2 regions of the Lactobacillus sp. ESL1191 genome follow, and region 2 is predicted to be linked to the other one. Evidence: riboswitches for the same ligand, from Rfam matches in the RefSeq annotation. Region 2 holds a riboswitch; the other holds the start of a gene.

Region 1 (11,426 bases), 360 kb from region 2:
GCCCTCAATCGGCAATGAGGTTATTAACCTCGTCAAGGATACCTCGCTAATTTACGTTTTAGGCTTGGGCGACTTATTGCGGGCCGGCCAAATTGCCATGAGCCGCGATGTTACCCTAATCCCCCTCTTTTTAGTCGGTTTCATCTACTTGCTATTAACCGCTTGTTTGACCTTTCTAGCAAGAAAACTAGAAAAGCACTATCAGTATTACAAGTAGGAGGACGATCCATGCTTAAAATCAAAAACTTAGTTAAAAGCTTTAATGGTCGCAAAATTATTGCCAATTTAAACCTAGAAATTACGGATGGCGAAATCCTTGCCATTGTTGGTCCTTCCGGTGCCGGAAAAACAACTTTGCTGCGCTGCCTGGCCGGACTGGAAACGATTGATGCCGGCGAATTAACGATGGACGGTGTGCCCTTCGACCCCGCGCAAATGGCCAATGCCGATCAAGTAGTGGGCATCGTCTTTCAAGACTTTCAGTTATTCCCCCACCTGTCCGTTATCGAAAACATCACTCTGGCCCCGCGTCTGGTTTTACAGCAATCTAAAAAAGCCAGTATTGTTCAAGCCCAAAATTTGCTGACGGAATTGGGGCTAGCTGGCAAGGAAGAACTGTTTCCTTACCAGCTGTCGGGCGGACAGAAGCAGCGGGTTGCCTTGGCTAGGGCCCTAGCCATGAAGCCTATGGTAATCGGTTATGATGAGCCGACCAGTGCCCTTGATCCCGAGCTGCGTGAACAAGTGGAAAAGGTAATCTTGACCCTGAAAGAACAAGGCATTACGCAAATCGTGGTGACCCATGATTTTGACTTTGCCAAGCACATCGCCGATAAGATGTTGAAAGTGGAAGCAATTTAAGGGAGGGCACCATGAAGAAGAAAAGAATTTGGCTACCGCTACTGCTATTTTTGCTTTTCCCCCTGCTAACTGCTTGTGGCCGGGCTAAAACCGACACTGACCAGTGGCCGCGCATTAAGGCCACCAAGCGCGTCATTGTCGGCCTTGATGATACCTTTGTACCACTAGGTTTCCAGAATAAGGCTGGGCAGATTGTGGGCTTTGATGTTGACCTGGCCAAAGCTGTCTTTAACTTATACGGGGTTAAGGTCGACTTTCAGCCGATTGACTGGTCCATGAAGGAAAACGAGTTGCAAAATCAGACCATTGACCTGATTTGGAACGGTTATTCCAAGACGGCCGAAAGAGCTAAAAAAGTCAACTTTAGCAACAGCTACATGAAAAATGACCAAGTTATCGTCGCCCTCAAAAAAAGGGGCATTCGCCGGTTTAACGACATGAAGGGGAAAAGACTAGGCGTGCAAAACGGGTCTTCCGGTTATGATCGCTTCGAACAACAACCCCAGCTCTTGAAAGACTTCATCCAAAACCGGACCCCCGTTCTATATGATGGCTTTAACGAAGCCTTTATGGACTTGAACGCGGGTAGAATTGACGGTTTACTAATCGATCGGACGTACGCCGACTATTATTTGTCCCATGACCGCAATCCTGCCAGGTACAAACTGGTAGCTGGTAACTTTAAGCATGAAAGTTTTGTCGTTGGGATCAGAAAGTCCGACCGCGAATTAACGCGCAAGCTTAACGCTGGCCTTAAAACCTTAAAAAAGTCCGGTAAACTAGCCAAAATTAAACATAAGTGGTTTGGCACAGAGCGCCCAAACTAAGTCAAAAAATTATCGATTTATCTTTTGCTAGTTTCAATCCAAGTGGATTGAAATAAGAACTAAAAAATCATTTATGATAAATCTTACAAATAGCAAAACAAAGAAACAATATTTAATAAGATAAATAAAACCTTGATTTATTATTATAAATATATTAAAATATTTTTAATAAATAAAGGAGAAACTATTATGAAAAAGTTTTTTAAATAAATCAAAAGTAACATTACTGTTATCGCTGATTACTATAGGTGGTGTATCGCAGCAAGTATCTGCAAGTAAATTTGAAGCATCAGACACTCTCAATACTAACTATATTGAAAAATCTTATTTTAATAATGAATTATTCGGTTCAGGTAATTATTATCAAGTTCCAGAAGAAGTTGTAGAAAAAGAATTGAACCAACAGATTAACCAGCAATTAGCAGCAATAACTTCAGAAAATTCAAACAAAATCGGAACGAGAACACCATCTTATGTTAATCTTACTTATAAAGTAGTCGATACAAAATATCCTGTTGCTAAGGGTTATGCCGGCAATCAGCCAGCCAAGGGAACTAGATTTCGGTCCGGTGGGGGATTTCATTGGTCGAACAGTGGGGGGCCCAGTATTAGTGTCAGTTCTGGATTTGCCGGAGTGAGCTTTTCAGTTAACCTTGGCAATAATGGAAGTTCCGGAAAATATGTGAAGGCCCCTAACAAAACCCAATATTTTAAACTCTATATTAAAAAAACATATAAAGTTCAAAAAGTAGCTTGGTATGGTCATCCGTATGGCCATCAAACCGGTCCCAAACAATTTTTATATTATGGTTATGCCAGAGCTTTTTATAGCGAAGATCCATATGCGATAGCACAATAAGCGGAGCAAGAAGATGAGCAAAAACCCTTACAAAATCAGTACTTATGTTCTTGGCTGTTTGCTGGTCATTACGCTCTTTTTCTTGATTAATGCCAGCAAAAATCCGGCTACTCCGACTCCTAGAGGGGACTTTGATAATAAGGTCAACCCCCCTAATAATGTAAATATTTCTTTGGGGCTACCTAAAAACCACTATCGATTTTATTTTAATGGCGCTGAATTCGACCGAGGTACCTACAAGAGAGCAATAGCTAACAATGGCAAATTCAAACATGAGACCGATAAGCGTGCAAGGGATGACGCATATGTCTTAAAGCCCCAAAAGGGCCGCGGCGGAATTTTGATAATTACGAATAAAAAATCATATTTGTATTACCCCAAATTAAGAGACCAGGTAATCGTTGTTGAGAAAACTTCGGATGTACCAATGATAATAGGAAAACCCAAAACCCGTCCGTGATATGAACTATGGTGCAGGATTTAGTTTTTAGTTTTTTTAGGAAATGTGAGAAATTCGGGATATTTCATTAATGCTCCTAATAAAAAACAGTATTTTAAATTATATATTCGTAAAACTTTTAAAATCAAAAAATTAGCTATATATGGTCAGCCAAATGAACCACGACAGTTTTTCTACTATGGTTATGTTAGAGCTTATAAGTCTTATGATACATTTGTCAAAGCAGTTTGCTTGGAAATAATATGCGCAAAAAACCACTGAGTATTATTGGCGCCTTTTCTAATAACGCGGCTATGTCAAATAATGTGAATATCAGTTTCTTAACACCGTTTAAATATTGTTATCAGATTCGCTTTCAAGATAGTACATTTGATCACGGTACCAACAATAAATCAAGTGGCAACGCATATATATTAAACCCTAAAAGTGGAGTTAGTAGGTTTTTAATCATCACAAATAAGGACAGCTACCTGTACTAACCTAAACTAAAAAACAGGTATAGTCGTTAAACAGACTACCGCCATACACTAATAGAAAAAATCATAAATTATTAGCATCAAATTTGTTTAAATTAGACAAGTTGATTTTTGACTCCTCGATACTGGTTCAAAAGAGTATAGCTACAATGAGAGGTCATAAGCAAACTTCTAAAAATAGATCTAAAGAATATTTTTCAATAGATTCTATGATCAGGTGGGCTTAAGACCTCTTTTTGTACAAGAAAAAAATTGGTTTTAATTATTCCTTGACATTAACTAATTGGCATGGTAAATTCTCAACGTTGATTAATTTAATATACGAGGCTCCTACACGGACATAAGCTACTGTACAGAAACGTTGCGAAACGCCAATGTATAGGACAGAAATAACCGAACGAAGGTTATTTCCCAAGTAGCTAATGACTGACGTCTTTACGCCGGGTAGTGCTAAAATAACAAAATTTATTTTAGGGAGCCGCGATTTATTCGCGGCATTTTTGTTGCTGCATTTATAATTGCGGCTTTTTGTAGGAACCTCTTTGACTTAATTGTCAGGAGGTTTTTTATTATGTATAAGACAGAAGATTACAACAGGGTCGCCCAACAAGCCCCGCAGTTGGCATTAAAGGTATTTGCTTCTGGGCCTGGCGGGCTCAGACGACAAGACCTAGCCGAACACCGTCAAAAGTACGGCAGCAACAAACTTGCTTACCGGCGCAAAACGCCCTTATCCGTCCAATTTTTACAAGCCTTTGTCACCCCGTTTACGCTTGTATTAACCGTGTTAGGGATAATCTCATTCTGTACCGATTATCTCTGGAGTGCTCCAGCCGATCGTGATCTAACGGGGACAATCATTATTTCAATCATGGTTTTGACCAGCGGGGTTATGTCCTTAATTCAGTCAGTTAAATCGAACAATGCCGCTGACAAGCTTCAATCATTGGTCAAAGTGAAAGCCGATGTATATCGTGATGGCGAGCTCCAGGAAATTCTGCTCGAAGACTTAGTTGTTGGTGACTTAGTCAAGCTATCGGCGGGTGATATGATTCCGGCTGATATCCGGCTGATCAAAACTCGGGACCTGTTCATTTCTCAGGCTGCGCTGACGGGAGAAAGTTACCCCGTTGAAAAACGTGCTAAACACCAGCAGGGCAGCTATGAAGACATAACCGATTATCCGACACTCGCCTTTATGGGGAGTAACGTCGTCAGTGGGACAGCAACCGGTCTAGTGATCGCGGTTGGACAAAATACCCGTTTCGGACAAGTCACCCAAAGCATCACCAATAATAAACCCACCCCCACTAACTTTGACCTGGGAATCAGCAAGACGTCATGGCTACTCATTCGCTTCATGGCAGTGATGGCCCCGATTGTCTGTGTTCTGAATGGTCTAACCAAAGGCGATTGGGGGCAAGCATTGTTATTTGGACTTTCAACCGCAGTAGGCTTGACCCCCGAAATGCTCCCGGTAATTGTAACGACCAACTTAGTGCGGGGAGCTTTGCGCATGTCAAAGGGTGGCACCATTGTAAAAAATGTTAATTCAATCCAAAATTTTGGAGCCATGGACGTATTGTGTACCGATAAAACTGGTACCTTAACCCAAGACAAGATCATATTAGAGTATCATTATAACGTCAATCATCAGGAAGAAGACCAGGTTCTAAAATATGCGTATTTAAATAGTCGGTTTCAAACTGGCCTGAAAAATTTAATGGACCAGGCAGTTATTAAAGCGGCTGCAAGCGAACTAAAAATTGACGATCGGCAATACGAAAAAATTGATGAATTGCCTTTCGATTTTTCCCGGCGCCGAATGAGCACAATCGTAGAAACAGCTGATGGATTGGTACAAATGGTCACCAAAGGAGCAATCGAGGAAATGCTCGCAGTGTCTAATCGCGTATTGTCACACGGCCAAGAAGAAATCCTGACCAAGGACTGGAAGAAAAATATTTTGCAGCAGGTAGCCGATTTAAATCAGGACGGGTTACGAGTTTTAGGTCTGGCCATCAAAAATAATCCTCAGCCAAGTGCAGGTGATGAATTATCCACAACCGATGAAACTAATATGATATTCTTAGGATATCTAGCTTTTCTGGATCCACCCAAAAACACCGCGGCCAAAGCCATTAAGGCGTTAGCTAAACACGGAACCAAAGTTAAAATCATCACTGGCGATAGTCTCCCAGTTACAGAGGCCGTGTGCCGCAACATTGGCTTCGACGTCACCAACATTATCACCGGACGGGACATCCAAAGTTTCAGTCCACATGAATTAGGTCAGGCAGTCGAAAGCAGCAACGTTTTTGTCAAAGTCTCTCCAGAGCAGAAGGCACTGATCGTTAAGACCCTCCGAGATAATGGTCACGTGGTTGGCTTCTTAGGTGATGGAATTAATGATGCACCATCGATGAAAGCTGCCGATGTCGGTATTTCAGTTGATACTGCTGTCGATATTGCTAAGCAATCGGCATCGATTGTCTTACTCCAAAAAGATTTAATGATCTTAGAACGGGGCGTTGTGGTCGGACGACAAACCTTTGGCAATATTATGAAATACATCAAGGCAACCTGCTCTTCTAACTTTGGTAACGTATTCTCGGTTTTATGTGCAAGCGCATTTCTCCCCTTTCTACCCATGCAGCCAATGCAATTACTATTTCTCAACTTGGTCTATGATCTATCCTGTCTCTCGATTCCGTGGGACAACATGGATCCCGAATACCTAAAAGTTCCGCGCAAATGGGAGGCTAAAAGCATTGCCAGTTTCATGAAATATATTGGTCCAACTAGTTCCGTCTTTGACATTACCACCTATTTAGCAATGTATTTTATCATCTGTCCAGCCGTGATTGGACATGGCTACGGAGCAACCTCAGGAACTATGCAGCAAAACTTCATCAAGCTCTTTAATAGCGGTTGGTTTGTCGAGTCGCTCTGGACGCAGACACTGGTCTTGCACGTTTTGCGCACGGAAAAAATCCCCTTTATCCAAAGCCGCGCTGCTGGCCTCGTCACCTTGGTAACCTCACTTGCCTTGGTCTTCGGTTCTGTTCTGCCGTTCACAGTAATTGGCCAGTTCTTGCAGTTGTCTCCCTTACCCGCTAGTTTCTGGTGCCTACTGACAGTTACCTGCCTTGCTTACATTATCCTAGTCACCATCGTCAAACGCTGGTACATTAACAAAACAGGAGCATTATTATGAAAAGAAAAACTATTACTTACCCTGTCCAAACCGCACTTGCACTAACATGGATAGGCTTGGGAATCGCCTGGTTATTGCATCAACAGCTTGCACCAGCAATTTTATTTACCACTTCAGGTGCGTTTATGCTGGTTGATACCATCATGAATTAACCAAAAACCCACTAGGCAATGACAATTCTTCCTGGTGGGTTTTATTTTATCCAATTGATTTTCAAACTAGCACTAGTCACGCAACAAAAGATAACCGGACAGCGGTTATCTTTTGCGATTTCAACTATTTATCAGTGCACCTTTCTCACTGCCACTCGCTGGCCAGCCATTCTTGGGCCAGGTCAAACCAGTGGGCGGCATGCGGATTATCTTGCCACTCCTGTCCCTTAACGACCATATCCGTGCGGCCAAGCGAAAAACCATGGCCACCCCGGTTAAAGAGATGAACCTCGCACGGTACGTTTTGGTCATGGAGAGCAGTGACATATTCCAACGTATTAGTGACTAAAACAATTGGATCATCCCAAGCATGAAAGATAAAGGTCGCCGGTGTGTCACTTGTGACCCCTAACGAGCTGTTTTTAATAAATTCATCCTCCGGTACCAGATCCACTTCTCCTTCCGGAACGTCAAAGCCCAACTTAGCCAAGTTAATCAAGGGATAACCTAAAATGGTCTTATTGGGCAACACATCTACTTGCTTAAAGTCAAACTGCTGTTGATAAGCAGCGGCATTAGCCATGCTATTGGCAAAGCTTGCAACATGGCCGCCAGCTGAGAAGCCAATGGTCACAATCTTTTCTGGATCAATCTGGTATTCTGCGGCGTGGTCGCGGAAATACTTGATCGTCGTCAAGACATCAAGCCCCGCATCAGGGTAAATGTCTCCTTCCTGCACCAAGTTGTATTCCATTACCACACTATTGAAACCATAATTGTTAAAGGCAAGTGCAACGGGTTCGCCCTCTCGCTTGGAGAGGTGATCGAAGCTGCCACCTGGAATCACAATTGCCAGTGGATGCTGGGGGGTAACCAAGTCACCAATTGTCGCCAAAGTGTAGGTATGAACCTTGAACTTACGTCCATTAAAGTTAGTTAATGTTAAATCTGTTACTTTCATTTTTTCACCTTATTTTTTGCCATTGCTCTTGTAATCAAGGCAGTTGATAATGGTACTGTTAATAATACACCAATGAGTGAATACAAGATAATTAGCGCTTCATTAACAAACATTTTTTCGTTCAAAACTTCACCCAAGGTATAGTTTAAGCGGATATACCATAAAAACAGCGATAAGAAGCTGCCAAACATCCCAAACAAAATCGTATTCATGGCCGTGCCCAAAACGTCATCGCCAATCTTAACTCCACTTGCCCGTAATTCTGCAGTCGAAATCTCTGGCTTGTGCTTCTTGATTTCAAGCAAACCCGAACTCATTGCAACGGCTGCCTCGGCAACCGCACCGAGCATTGAAAAAATTGCCACTGCAACTGCAATCAAGGGATAACTAAGGCCTGGCATCTGTGATAAGCCCACCAGCATTTCACCGGCCTCCGGTCCCAAACCGGCCGCTTGAGCCAACCACTCAAAGCCCAGAATCAGTACACTGACCGTCAAACAAATCCACAATGCCGAAAAAAAGGAATTTTTGGCAACTAGATAGTCATGCGTACCTAAGAAGATTATCGTCACCAGCTTTAGCGGAATAAAAATTAGAATGAGAATGGGAATACTGATTCCCCAAGAAATAAAAACGGCCAATAAAATTAGTAGTAAGGTGTTAATCAAGACACTGAAAAAACTGCGAATTCCAGTTTCACCACCAACCACAGCCATCAAGACGGCTAGGACAATTAATAAGGCTGTTAACGTGCTCATTTTATTCACCCACCTTTACTGGTTTATTTTCCAAAAACCAGAGACTGCAACCCGTCGCAAAAACCACGGTCAAAACAATCCCAATGGCAGAAATAACACTCTGGGTAACCCCTAATGACAACGTAAAACCAAAGGCCGATTTAAGACTGTTATTATCGCGCAAATAAATAATTGTCTGCGGCAAAGCTTCTGACATAAAAATCAGCACTAGAACATTGATTAGCGGTCCCATGATCTCTTGGCCCATGGTCCGCCCACTATTAATTAATTGTTTGACAGTCAGGTCTTTCTTAGTCTGGACTAACTCATACAGACTGGAAACGATATCCGTTGCCTCATCCATAACCGCACCCAGTATGCCCAATAGCGTTTGGGCTAAGAAGATCCCGCGCGGATCTTGGGTAGCATAGTCACCTGTCTCATACTTAATTTCAGACTCGCCCGTCAGGCGCATAATCACATAGCACAAAACAAACGAAACAGACACCCCCAGCAGGGTCGCGGCCCAGGTTGCCAACATCTTGCGATTAAAGCCCTGTACCAGCAGTAGACTGAAGAAGGAGAAGACCATATCGGCAAGGCCAAATAGTAAGACAATGTAAGAACCGTTTAATTTAATGTTCAGCATAATAACCAGGTAGAAGAGCACCCAGCTCAGCGTCATAGAAGCAATTAGACCGATCGCTTTTTTGCCTGAAACGGCAATTAATAAAGCCGCTGTAACGGTCAGCGCCAGCACCAATACCCAGTCTCGTTTCGGGTTTTGGATGGCAGGTTCACCTTTTTTGATATTAACAAAAATCCGCTGACCCGCTCGATATTTTTGCGTTACTAGCTGGGACGGATAGTAAAAGTTTTGCGTCGTAAAGTGCCGCCCTTGGTGTTCTCCTGATAAGACCTTTAAGTGTAAGACTTGTTTTCTGGTTTCATCCTTATTACCATAGACATCTGTACTTTTTTCCACCAGTGTATCTTTGATTGTCTTGTCGGTAATAACCGCCACATCATCTTTGACATAAATATTAGTGGCAAAGTAAGTCCCGGCTGTTAACACCAGTCCAATAACGGCCACAACTAGCGCAAGCAAATGGCGTTGCTTAATCTTGTTCATTTCATCAGTCCAATCTCTTCTGTTTACTGTACCCCAAAAGTAGGTCCACTTCCTTAAAAATTTACTTAAATTTCATCAAAAAGACGACTTTTATTAAAGTCGTCTTTATTTACATATCAATAAAGCGATGCCACCAATGCTGCTTTGTTGGTTCTACCTGCATATCCGCTAAAGTTCGGTGGTCATTAGTACTTTTTTCAGCATTTTCCTTGGCCTTGGACAAAATTTCTTCGTGTACTTGGTCGCTAGGCTTTTGTTCGTCTTGCATAACTTGAGCCCGCTTCTCGGTTGCAGTCAGCTGCCGCTCTACTGGCACTTCAGCCTCAAGGTCGGTTTCACTCACAATCCCCGAAATATCCGGCAGGGCAGCTAACTTTTCTGAATCAACGGCAGTTTGCTGGTTTTCAAGGAGTTCTTGATTTTGCTTTTCAATCCGGTCTAACTGCTGGTGCAAATTAGCCAGTTCCGTATTTTGCTGCTCAATTGTTTGTTGGAAGGCATTAAGTAATTTGGTCATTTGCGGTGTCGACATTACTTCCTGTTTTACACCCTTGTCTTCAGCTTCAGTTTTTGTATTCTGGTCACTAACTGCAAAAACTTGCTGGGCCGCCTCTTGCAAGGTTAGACCATGCTCTTGAGCCAACTGATGAAAGTCCTTTAAATCCTGCAAGTCTTGCTTGCTGTATAACCGGGCTTTCTGCTTGGTTCTGACGTAATAATCTGCTTTTCCGGTAACGCGCTCAACGATGAGCGAATACTTACGCAAGGTCGCAACACTAATCTGCAACTCTTTGGCAGTCGCCGCCGGCGCGGTTAATTCTTCAAAATGATGCTTGTCACTAGTCATAAAACAATACTCCCTCACCCATTGTTATTGACCAATCTTGTGCAACAAGATCTGCTTATGCTCATATCGCTCTAATCCCAATTCAATCAGTTTGGTAATCAAAGCAGTATAGGAAATACCTACTTGCTCAAAAAGTTTAGGATACATGCTGATATTAGTAAATCCTGGCAGGGCATTGACCTCGGTCAAGATAACCTTCTGGTCGCTTGCACGCAACGTCGAGTCAATTCGTGCAAAGCCACTACACTCGGTTACCTGGTAAACTTTCAGGGCATTGGTCCTAACCTGCTCTGCGATCTCGGGCGGAATAGCAGCCGGAATCTGCAAAGTTGTAGTTGAATTTTCATCGTACTTGTTTTCATAACTGTAAAAAGTACCCTCAGCGTTGATGATTTGACCCACCCCTGAAACTTGCGGTTGATCATTGCCCAACACCGCAGTCTCAACTTCAGTGCCGTGGATAGTCTCTTCGACCAAAACCTTGTCGTCATATCTAAATGCATCAGCCAAAGCTGCTTCATACTCCTTGGCAGTAGTCACATGGTGTACGCCAACGGACGAGCCTTGGTTAGCAGGCTTAACAAAGAGGTCATTACCTAATTTGGCACTAACTTTAGCATACGCATCGTGATCATTGCTTGGATCTTCATATTCAAACCGTTTAATCGCAATCCAATTCGCTACGGGCACACCAACTCGTTGGGCCAGAATTTTAGTGAATTCCTTATCCATCGTCACCGCGGCAGACAATACATCATCACCGACAAAGGCCTTGTCCAGCACGCGAAAAAGGCCTTGCAAACTGCCATCTTCGCCTAGATTACCGTGAACAATCGGAAAGAAAACATCAATTTCAGCCAAGTTGGCTAACTCCACCAAGTTGGCGATATTAGCTGC
Region 2 (11,426 bases):
ATTCCAGCGTTATCGCTGTCTTTCTTAGTTGCAGACTCGTTAGCGGCCTGAACTAAGACTGGCGCACTAGCACTGATTATTGGACTTACACCAATCAGTGCAGCTGTTGAGACGATCATCATTTTATGACTTAAATTCATTTAATTCACTACCTCGTAAAAAATTTAATATCTATATTGTATACCAAAAGCCGAGTAAATAAAGCAGGAAGAGCGATAGCTTACTTTTTCTTAATACTCCTAAGCAATTGCTAAGTACTGCCTTCTAGTATATTTAACAGCATTTATCAGCTACTTACTAATAAATTGATAACAAGAATTATAATGTTACTAAAATTTATCTGAATTCATTATTTCCACTGTGGATCATTCGCAAGTGGCAATTTTTGCCAGTAATCAGGTTTGTTGACCTGCCGGCCACGGGCAATTGCCAGCTCATGCCGAGCTACGTCCTTAGTAATTGTAGAATCGGCGGCTATAAAGGCATGGTCAGCCACATTGACCGGGGCAACCAAAGTTGCACCTGAACCGATAAAGGACCGGTCACCGACATTAATATGATCTTTTTGCACGCCATCATAATTAGCGAAGATCGTTCCGCAACCCACGTTAACTTCCTTGCCCAAGGTTGCATCGCCTACATAAGTCAGGTGGCCAACCTTGGAATTATTTCCAATCTCAGCGTTTTTCACTTCAACGAAGTTGCCAATGTGTGCACCCGCACGAATAAGCGACTGGGGCCGCAAGTGTGAATTAGGACCAACATCAGAGTGGTCATCCATCTCAGACTGCTCAATTGTCGAAGACGTCACCGTGACGTGGTTGCCTAGTTTTGCATCAATAATTCTGGAACCAGCTGTTATCAAGCAATTGCTACCGATTTCAGTTTGTCCCTTAATCACCACATTGCCTTCAATTTGGGTATCACTGGCAATCTTGACATCAGCATCAATATAGGCTGTATCAGGATCGACAAAAGTCACCCCATTACGCATGTGCTTTGCATTAATTCTTTTTTGCATGATCTGGTTAGCTTGTGCCAGGGCAATCCGGTCATTGACACCAATACTTTCACTGAAGTCACGCATCTTATAAGCCCCAATGCGCTGACCCTTATTTCGCAGAATCTCCAAAACATCGGTCAGGTAGTACTCGCCTTGGGCATTATGGTTACCCACCTGCTTGAGCGCGGCAAAGAGTTGTTCATTATCAAAACAGAAGACACCGGTGTTAATTTCTTTAATAGTTAGTTCTTCTGGACTAGCATCTTTTTGTTCAACAATTCGTAACACATTATCCTGTTCGTCACGAATGATGCGGCCATAACCGTAGGGGTCAGGTGCCTGTGCGGTCAACACAGTAGCTGCATTACCCTTTTTCTGGTGGTAATCAAACAATTTCTGGAAAGTTTGGCTGGTAAATAGTGGGGTGTCGCCGGTAATCACCAGCGTCGCGCCGGACTTGCTAGCCAGCAACTTTTCTGCAGTTAGTACCGCATCACCCGTACCCAACTGCTTTTTTTGCAGGACAAAGTCTGACTTACCCTTTAAAGTCTTCTTGACTTCTTCGGCCCCATTGCCAACAACAGTAACAATCTGATCGGGGTCAATCGCTTGCGCTGCTTCAACCACATGCTCAACCATGGCTTTACCACAAACTTGGTGCAAAACCTTGTATAGCTTGGACTTCATCCGGGTACCCTTACCAGCTGCAAGAATTACTACAAACTTTTTCATTAAATTCAGCCTCTTCTATCTTACTTCCTAATACTAATATTTTAGTATATTATCCCTCAAGTTAAAAGCGACTATAGTCGGTATGCGCCACCAATGTTCCGGGTTCGGCCACAATGACTTTTTGCTCACCATCAACTTGCTTAATCTTCACTAGTGAAAGGTGGTCCTCAATCAGCTTTTCATCATCCCAATCAGCCTCGCAAAGAACACAAACACCAGCAATATTGCCGTTGAATTCTTTCACTAGTTGCTGCATCCCAGTCAAGGTGCCGCCAGCCATCATAAAATCATCAACTAGCAAAACGTTCGCATCATCTTTCAAAGCTCTAGTTGGTAATTCCATCTTAGACACCCGATCAAGTGAAGATGAAATATAGTTAACCGAGACCGTTGCTCCTTCGGTCACTTTGGACCGCTTCCGCGCAATAATAAAAGGGACATTTAAGTAACGCGCAACGGCCTGAGCCAGAGCTATTCCCTTGGTTTCAATCGTCATAACCACGTCAATATTAGCGTAAGCATAACGGGTTGCAATTAGTTTGCCAATCTTTTCTAAGTCTTGCGGATTCCCCAAAATATCGGATAAGTAAACAAAACCACCGGCCAAGATGCGCTGTGAGTCCTCAATGCGCGACGCCAAATCAAATAAGTAGTTCTGGGCATGCTTTTTGCCCCAAAAGGGAACATATCGGACGCCACCAGCAGCGCCGGCAACTGTTTCCAAAATACCATCCTGCTTATCAGCCAGCGTGTGCTTCAAGATTGCCAGATCTTCAGAAATCGATGATTTAGCCGCACCGTAGCGCTTAGCAAACAGTGGTAACGGGATTAAATCGTGGGGGCGCTCCATTAAATACTTGGTCATATCGACCAATCTCTCTGAACGTTTCATAAGTTATCACCTCTAATGTTTGTCTTTTGTCTGTTACTACTATACACTGAACCACCAAAAAAGGCACTAACATTTTACAAAATGCCAGTGCCGATAGGTATCTTTCTCGCTTGAATTTTATCTTATTCAGCTACATCGTCAAATTTCAAGGTAATATTCTTGGTTAACAAGTCAGTATAACTATATGAGACATGCTTAAAGTTATTTTGCTCCTGGTCCAAGTCGACTACAAAAACAGCGGGAAAGGTCTCCCGTAAAACTCCACGTCTTTTTGTAACTTTCTTACGTCCGGCTCTAGCAACCACTGTTAGTGCGTCACCTAAGTGCGAATCCAGTTTGTCCTTAATGGTATTAATTGATGTTGGCAATAGTAACAGCTCCTTTAGCAGTGATTATACCACTTCACTTGATCTTTTTCAATATTTTTTAAGTAAGATAAGATTATTTTTTAATTGGAACCGCTTGAGCAATCTGAATAAATTGGCTAATAGTTAACTGTTCTGGCCGCACCCGGGGATCAACTCCTAGCTCCGCTATCAAACGCGTACGCTGTTCTTGATCTGGCAGCAAGTTTTTCAAATTATTATTTAATGTCTTACGCCTTTGAGCAAAACACATCTTAACCACCCAATTAAAATGCTGACGTTCTCCAACTGCTGGCTTTTCTGCCAAAGGTCTTAAAACCACCACACTAGAATCTACCTTGGGACGGGGAATAAATGATGTACTGGGAACGGTTAAGGCAATCTGGGCACTCATTTCAGTCTGCACAGCAATCGTTAATGGACCATAGTCCTTACTGTTAGGACTAGCTTGCAAGCGCTCTGCCACCTCTTTTTGCATCATCAAAGTTAAGCTAGAGAAGTTCAGTCCAGTATTGCCCAAAAAGAAAATAATCGGCGTCGTGATGTAGTACGGTAGATTTGCAACTACCTTAACCGGTCTGGTCATGTCAAAGAAGTTACTAAGGTCTTGGTCAAAGTTTGCTTTTAAGATATCCTTGAGTATCAGCTTAAAACGCTCTGCGCGCGGAATACCATTTATTTTATTCGGTAATTCATGCTCCAAAATTGTCGGTAAGTCTTCGTCAATTTCATAGGCGAAGACCTTCGCACCAGCTAACAGGAGCTGCTCAGTTAAAGAGCCAATACCTGGTCCGATTTCAATTACTTGGTCACCTGGCTCAACTTCAGCAGCATTAACAATAGCTCTGATTGCATCCAAATCGACTAAAAAGTTTTGACCCAAGTTCTTCTTCGCCCGGACAAAATACTGGTTGATAATTGCCTGGGTTCTAACCGCCGATCCAATGGGAATTTCGTTATTCATGCTTAACCTCCTGGACGGCTTGTTCAAGGTCATTCAGCGTCACGCCAAAAGTTTGCAAGCGTTTATAAAACTGCTTGGCATTACCATAGCCAATCCGCAACTTAATGCCAACTTGTTCACGCAACTTACGTGCACCTTGACCGCTAGATAAACCCAGCCGCTGATAATCTCCAATGGTTAAATCGCTAGGCAAGGCCTGCGCTTCATGCAGCTCACTTAAGGCCTTAATCAGGGCTGCTCGCGAGGCATGTTCCACGCCCAGCGAATTACCTCGTTTGTGCGGCTCACCTTCCTTGCGGGTAATGAAAGCCTGTTTAGCATCAGGTACTGCAGCCGTTACTAATCGGCGAATGCGTTCGCCATTGAGATCAGGATCCGTCAGAATGATAATTGGTCTTTTTTTGGCTAATTCTGCAAGTTCAATCAAGACCGGTTCGGGTACATCTGAACCGTTAGTTTCAATTGTTTCAATCCCCGGGAAAAATTGTTTGAGTCGGGTTGTGTCATCTTTACCTTCAACTACTACAACCGCATTAAATTGTTTTTTAGTTAAGACCATAAGCCCTCACTGTATTTGCATATGTTGCCTGGGCAACTTCTTCTAGTGGAATATTTTTCAGTTCAGCAAGCGCACGCGCCACGTAATAAACATTCCCCGGTTCATTCTGGCGACCGCGGTATGGTTTGGGTGTCAGAAACGGGGCATCAGTTTCAACTAAAAGCCGGTCTAGCGGCGTTTTTTGCGCAGATTCATGAACTTCTGTCGCCTTTGTAAAAGAAACTACGCCGGAATAGGAAAAATAAACATTCAGATCGAGAAACTTGCTTAGCCACCTCGCATCGCCATTAAAGCTGTGCAGAATTGCACCATATTCTAGGTTGCTGCTTTGCAAAATCTCGTAGCAATCACCAAAGGCAGCCCGCGTATGGATGTCCACTGGCATTTTTAGTTCGTGGGCTAGTTCAAGCTGGCGGGCAAAAACAGCCCGCTGCTGATCGCGAGGCGCTTCATCCCAATAATAGTCCAGCCCAATCTCGCCCATTGCGACTACACCAGGCAGTTGCAGTTGTTCAATCAGCTCATCTTCAGCCGCTTGATTATAATCCCCGGCGACGTCAGGACAGTAACCGACCATGGCATAAACTTGATCAAAGCGCTGAGCCAAGTCAATTGCCCTTTTATTAAAAGTTGGATCCTGACCCACACAAATCAGCTTGGTCACACCTAATTTCTGAGCGCGCTCAAGATAATATTCTTCTTTGCCGCGAAAAGGTTCATCTTGCAAGTGAGCATGATTATCAATTAGTTCCATTAACCTAATTCTGCTCCCACTTCGTGTTCATCGCCTACTAAAGCCAACTTAACCATGCCACCTTGTTCACTTGAAAGCAGCATTCCTTGGCTCAAGTGCCCGAGCATCTTACGCGGTTTTAAGTTGATCACAGCCAAGACCTTCTTATTTAACAGTTCACTGGCATTAGGGTAGAACTTGCGGATACCACTCAAAATTTGCCGCTCATTGCCATCGCCAAAGTCGAGCTGGAACTGCAACAACTTGTTCGAACCTTTAACCGGCTCAACTGCCAAGATTTTGCCGACCTGAATCTTGATCTTGTCAAAGTCATCAATTGTGATTTCCTTGACTTGGCCCTGTTGGCTACGACTCTGCTTCTTTGGCTTGGCCTTGGCCATCTCATCTTTGATGTACTTAATTTCTTCTGCTGGCTTTAAGCGGGGATAGATTGGCGCAGCCTGTTCAATCACCTTAATTTGCCAGTCAAAGCCCCCAAATTCAAGGGTCTTGTGACCCTTATCCTGCCAGTCAAGACCTAACTGTCTAAACATTTCAACCGGTGTTTCAGTCATAATCGGGGCAATTAAGAGCGCAATTAACCGCAGACTTTCAGCCAAGTTGGACATTACCAGAGCTAATTCAGCCGTCTTCTTGTCCTTATTCAATGCCCATGGCCTTGTCTCATCGATATACTTATTAGCACGACTAATTAGTTGCCAGATATCCTCAATGGCCTGGGTAAAGTGAAATGTGTCCATCTTTTCCTGGTAGTCCGCAATAGTCTCACTAGCAATGCGGGCTAAATCTTGTCCAAACTCATCCTGGTCACCAGCCACCGGTTTGACTAGGCCAGCTTGATACTGATTAATCATTGAAACTGTTCGATTAAGCAAGTTACCTAAGTCATTGGCCAAGTCATAATTGACGCGTTCAACGAAGTCTTCAGGAGTAAACACCCCATCTGCCCCAAAGGGTAGCGCCCGCATCAAGTAGTAACGCAAGGCATCAACACCATAACGGCTGGTAATTGATTCAGGATAAACGGCATTACCCTTGGACTTGGACATCTTGCCATCCTTCATGAGCACCCAGCCATGGCCAATAATATGTTTAGGCAGGGGCAGCCCTAGGGCCATCAACATAATCGGCCAATAAATCGTATGGAAACGCACAATTTCCTTACCCACCAAGTGAATATCAGCTGGCCAAAACTGCTTAAATAGAGAATCATCCTCAGAACCATAACCCAGTGCCGTAATATAGTTAGACAGGGCATCGATCCAAACGTAGACCACATGCTTGGGATCACTTGGGACCGGAATGCCCCAAGAAACCGTTGTTCTCGTCACAGATAGATCTTCTAGGCCTGGTTTAATGAAGTTATTGACCATTTCCTTTTCACGGGAATGCGGCAAGATGAACTCGGGGTGGTCTTGGTAGTACTGGTAGAGGCGGTCAGCATACTTACTCATCCTGAAAAAGTAAGACGGTTCTTTGACTAGCTGAACCTCGTGCCCAGACGGTGCCTTCCCGCCGATTACATTGCCGGTATCATCCTTATAGACCTCGGCTAGCTGGGACTCAGTAAAGTATTCTTCATCTTCAACCGAATACCAACCGGTGTATTCGCCCAGGTAGATATCACCTTGCTGCAAGAGCTGTTCAAAAATCTGCTGCACTCCCCGGACATGCTCCTCATCAGTGGTTCGAATGAACTTGTCATAAGAGATATTCAGACTTTTCCACAGCTTTTGATAGGTCGCTGCCATTCGATCCACAAATTCTTGCGGCTTAATGCCTTGTTCTGCAGCTTTTTGTTCAATCTTAAGACCGTGCTCATCGGTCCCCGTCAAAAAGAAGGTATCATAGCCCTGACTCCGCTTGTAGCGCGCCATTACATCGGCTGCAATCGTCGTGTATGCATTACCAATGGTCAAGCGACCAGATGGGTAATAAATTGGGGTCGTGATATAAAAAGTTTTTTGCTCAGCCATATTTTTCTCCTTAAGTTTTGTCTAACTTCATTATATTATACTACATCACTAAAAAAGAGAATTCCGGACGGAATCCTCTTTTCAAATGTGCGCTTTTTACTAGTAGCGCTAAATTAAGAACTCTTCACTTTTCAGGTAAAAGTGCTTAATCACCGTGGTGAGTAAAATATAGAGCACTAAAATTCCTAGCACAATCCACATGAAACTCATTGGGAGCTCGCCAAACTTTAGTTTGTTGCTCAAAAACGAGAATGGAATCAGCGTACCAATAATACTTGCACCAAAGGTGGACAAGATGACCGTGGCCGTAGCATGCTGACCCACAAAAGGCAAGCGCGGATCGCGCAGGGCATGGATAACCATTTCTTGAGTCCAAAGCGACTCAATAAACCAACCCGTGTGGAACAATGCAATAAAGGCAACCTGTTGAACGGGGCTAATCGCATTATAGTTACCGCCAACTAGGTGCGGGCAGATCACAAAGTACAGCAAGCCAAAAGTTAAAATATCAAAGACCGAGGAAGTCGGTCCAAAGTAAAACATAAACTTCGGCAGTTTTTTTGTTGACCAAGTCCGTGGTACTTTCAGGTACTCATTATCCATATCATCAAAGGGTAGTGACAAACAACTGGTGCCATACAGCAGGTCCAAAACCAGTAACTGGAGCGGTAGCATCGGCAAAAATGGCAAGAAGGAGGAGGCCACTAATATTGACAAGATATTACCGAAGTTGGAGGAAAGAGTAATCTTGATATACTTCATCGTGTTGCCAAAGACTTTACGGCCAATCCGAACCCCCGTTTCGAGCACATTGAGATCCTTATGCAACAAGATAATATCAGCAGATTCTTTGGCAATATCAACGGCCGTATCAACTGAAATTGAAACATCAGCGGCTTTCATTGCGGGAGCATCATTAATCCCATCGCCCATATAACCGACCGTATGCCCGTTTTGCTTCAGCAAGTTAATAATTTTAGTCTTATCTTCTGGTGAAAGTTTGACAAAAATATTGCATTCTTCAACCATCTTGGCTAGCTCTTCCGGTTTTTTACCTTCTAAATCTGCGCCGGAATAAACCGTATCAACATTCAACCCCACCTGCAGACCAACCGTTCTGGTAACGGCCTCATTGTCGCCAGTCAAGATCTTAACGGTGATTCCATCACCCTTAAGACGGGCCAGAGCGGCTTTGGCACTCTCCTTGGGCGGATCAAGAAAGGCTAAAAACCCGCAAAGAATTAGCTCATTTTCATCCTTGACCGAAAATTCGCCCACTGGGGCCGGATTCCGCTTATAGCCAATCATAATCACGCGCAGGCCATCATCATTCATGTTGTTGACCTTTTCCATTACCTTTTGTTTACGCTCTGGGGTTAGCGGCAGAATCTGGCCATCAACCTCAAGCTTGGTAGCAACAGCCATCATTTCTTCAGAAGCGCCCTTGGTTACCAGCAAGTGTTCGCCATGTTCACGATCAGCATTCTCAACCACAACACTCATGCGTCGTCTGGAGAAGTCGAAGGGGATTTCATCAATCTTGTTATAATCACGCTGGATTTCACTAATATCGAGTTCGTCACCGGAAGCCTCGATAATTGCCTTGTCAATCAGATTTTTCATCCCCGTTTGATAATTAGCATTGATGTAGCCCATTTCCAAAATCCGCGGGTTTTCGTGCAAGTTCAAGTCATAATGGCGTTCTAGTACGACCTTGTCCTGGGTAAGTGTTCCCGTCTTGTCGGTACACAGGATGTCAGCAGAGCCAAAATTCTGAATTGAGTTCATTTTTTTGACGATTGTCCCCTTTTTGGACATCTCAATTGAACCCTTAACCAAGTTAGTGGTAACAATTACCGGCAGCATCTCTGGAGTCAAACCAACTGCGGTCGCAATCGAAAAGATCAAGGCATTAACCCAGTCACCCTTAGTTAGACCATTAATAATTAATACCAGCGGCGCAATGACTGCCGTCATAACAATCAAAAGCTTAGAAACGTTCTTGATTCCCACGTCAAAAGTCGTGTTTTTAACATCACTGTGGGCAATGTCATGCGCCAGCTTGCCAAACATGGTCCGCTCACCCGTGGCAAAAACTACACCTAAGCCAGAACCAGAAACAATTGTCGTTCCCTCGTAGAGAATGTTGGGGTAATCCAGATAGTCACGATCTTGACCTAATTGCGGTTTCTTAGTCGCAATTTTTTCAACTGGATTTGATTCACCATTGAGCGAACTAGATGAACAAAAGAGGTCTTTACTAGTAAGTAACCGCATGTCTGCCGGCACCATATCACCAGCAGCCAGACGAATTACATCACCAACCACCACCTTGCTGGTATCGATCTCCTGGTCCTTGCCATCCCGGATGATATCCGTGGTAACCGAAACCATTTTTAAAAGTGCTTCAACGGCACTAGAAGATTTGACATTTTGGATAAAGCTAGTAATCCCTGAAATGACCACCATCGTGAGCATGATGGCAACTGTACTCAGATCTTTTTCTCCGGCCGGTACAAAAATATAGTCGGTACAGAGAGAAATTGCCGCCAAGGCTAATAAGACCAACGTAAACGGCGTTATAAAGGCCTCAGCTAGAAACTGCAGCTTAGAGTTGCGCTTACCAGACGCGATTGTATTGGAACCAAATTCCTCCCGGTTTTTTTCTGCTTGACTACTGGTCAGTCCGTCGCTGCTTGCATGGAGCCTTGCGAGTGTCTCTGCCCTATCCTCATTGGCAATGGCTTTGACTAGCTCCAGGTCCTTGTTGCTAGCAACTTCAGTTGGTTTTCTCAGCATCTTCATCACTCCTTTTCTTTCCAAAACGCAAACAAACTAAAAAGAGATCGCCCTCATACCGCTGGCGACCCCCTTTTAAACAAGGTATCATTAATACTCGTCGTTCAGTTTTAACACTACGTGACGTAAGCTCAGGCTAGCTATCTGGTTACCGCCTTATCTCGACGGTAACTATTTAACTCATTGGCATCTCTGGATGTTTCTGAGCGATAGCATTTGTTCACGTAGGAGTCTCACCTAACAGTTTATTTGTTTTATTTGATTTGCACTGTGAGTGTAATACACATCACCAACCCAAGTCAACCCATTTACTTATTTTTTGGGTGCAAGTTATTTTTAAAGAATAAAGCCAGTCCCCCCAAAACGACCACAAGGGCTAGGGCAATCGGAAGTGCTAGCCGGTGGGGATGCGTGATTTGGGCGCGTTCCTCTGCCGACAAGTCGTACCTATCAAGCGAATACTGATACTGTTGGTCAATGGTGGTCGCACATGCTCTAAAGACGAAGCGTAAGCCTTGATTAAATTTTTGGCGGTTATTGCTGCGCAAGCGGTCGGACTGTGCCCGAATGATGCTACCGCGAATATCCGCGGTAAAGCCGCCGTGTAAGTCCTTACTGGTATAAATCTGGACGTTACGCTTCTGATCTTTACTACCTACCACGATAAAGACGGTGTGTTTATACTTACTCAGTTTTTTGGGCGTTAAATGATTCACCCGGTTTACTGTCTGCACAATAATTCGCGGTTGCTCACTCGTCTGCAGATAACGATCGTTCTTAGCCATAATCAACTTACTGGTTTCACGGTCCAGCAGATGACTATTGTCTTTGACGTTGGGATTGGTAAAAGCCGTCATCGTGCAAAACACCCCCACCAAGGCAAGCATTAACGTCAACTTAGTTTTCAACGTCTGCCAGCATTTGAGCCAATTGCTCCACGTAGTCGCGGTCAATTTTAATTTGCTCATAGGGTACCCCACATTCTTTAAACAACGCTATAGTTAACGGACTATCATGATAGTCAAAGTAATAATTAACTTTTTTGACTCCGGCCTGCGTCAGTGCTTTGGCACAATTGTAACAAGGAAAGTGCGTTACGTAGATTTCCGTAGCGGCAGTCAAAACTCCGTTCTTGGCACATTGAATCAACGAGTTCATTTCCGAGTGAATTGTCCGCACACAATGCCCATCCACCATCTGATGACCGACGTCATCACAATGCGGAGCACCCGTCACGGAACCGTTGTAGCCGGTTCCGATAATTCGATTGTCCTTGACCAAGACACTACCAACAAGCGCTCGCGCACAAGTTGAGCGTTGGGCAATCACCAGTGCTTGCATCATAAAGTATTGTTTCCAAGGAATCCGTTTACGCATTTTTT

The links. Region 2 has a riboswitch for magnesium ahead of mgtA (magnesium-translocating P-type ATPase). Riboswitches for the same ligand answer to the same signal wherever they lie in the genome.
Region 1: another riboswitch for magnesium. It lies ahead of mgtA (magnesium-translocating P-type ATPase); the one in region 2 lies ahead of mgtA (magnesium-translocating P-type ATPase).

Annotation. Positions count from the first base shown of each region.
Region 1 is NZ_CP196365.1:118,719-130,144, reverse strand. It holds gene ACSYSN_RS00730 (amino acid ABC transporter permease) at 1-217, shown strand, start outside; gene ACSYSN_RS00725 (amino acid ABC transporter ATP-binding protein) at 229-861, shown strand; gene ACSYSN_RS00720 (amino acid ABC transporter substrate-binding protein) at 873-1,688, shown strand; gene ACSYSN_RS00715 (hypothetical protein) at 2,083-2,547, shown strand; gene ACSYSN_RS00710 (hypothetical protein) at 2,561-3,007, shown strand; M-box (ykoK) riboswitch at 3,790-3,954, shown strand; gene mgtA (magnesium-translocating P-type ATPase) at 4,055-6,700, shown strand; gene ACSYSN_RS00700 (hypothetical protein) at 6,697-6,852, shown strand; gene ACSYSN_RS00695 (alpha/beta hydrolase) at 6,998-7,813, opposite strand; gene ACSYSN_RS00690 (YibE/F family protein) at 7,810-8,571, opposite strand; gene ACSYSN_RS00685 (YibE/F family protein) at 8,573-9,682, opposite strand; gene ACSYSN_RS00680 (transcriptional regulator) at 9,792-10,529, opposite strand; gene ACSYSN_RS00675 (D-alanine--D-alanine ligase family protein) at 10,554-11,426, opposite strand, start outside.
Region 2 is NZ_CP196365.1:1,325,860-1,337,285, forward strand. It holds gene ACSYSN_RS06630 (SLAP domain-containing protein) at 1-140, opposite strand, end outside; gene glmU (bifunctional UDP-N-acetylglucosamine diphosphorylase/glucosamine-1-phosphate N-acetyltransferase GlmU) at 350-1,735, opposite strand; gene purR (pur operon repressor) at 1,797-2,627, opposite strand; gene ACSYSN_RS06645 (Veg family protein) at 2,750-2,995, opposite strand; gene rsmA (16S rRNA (adenine(1518)-N(6)/adenine(1519)-N(6))-dimethyltransferase RsmA) at 3,069-3,956, opposite strand; gene rnmV (ribonuclease M5) at 3,949-4,515, opposite strand; gene ACSYSN_RS06660 (TatD family hydrolase) at 4,502-5,269, opposite strand; gene metG (methionine--tRNA ligase) at 5,269-7,245, opposite strand; gene mgtA (magnesium-translocating P-type ATPase) at 7,354-10,044, opposite strand; M-box (ykoK) riboswitch at 10,133-10,296, opposite strand; gene ACSYSN_RS06675 (TPM domain-containing protein) at 10,353-11,012, opposite strand; gene ACSYSN_RS06680 (deoxycytidylate deaminase) at 10,942-11,421, opposite strand; gene trpS (tryptophan--tRNA ligase) at 11,425-11,426, opposite strand, start outside.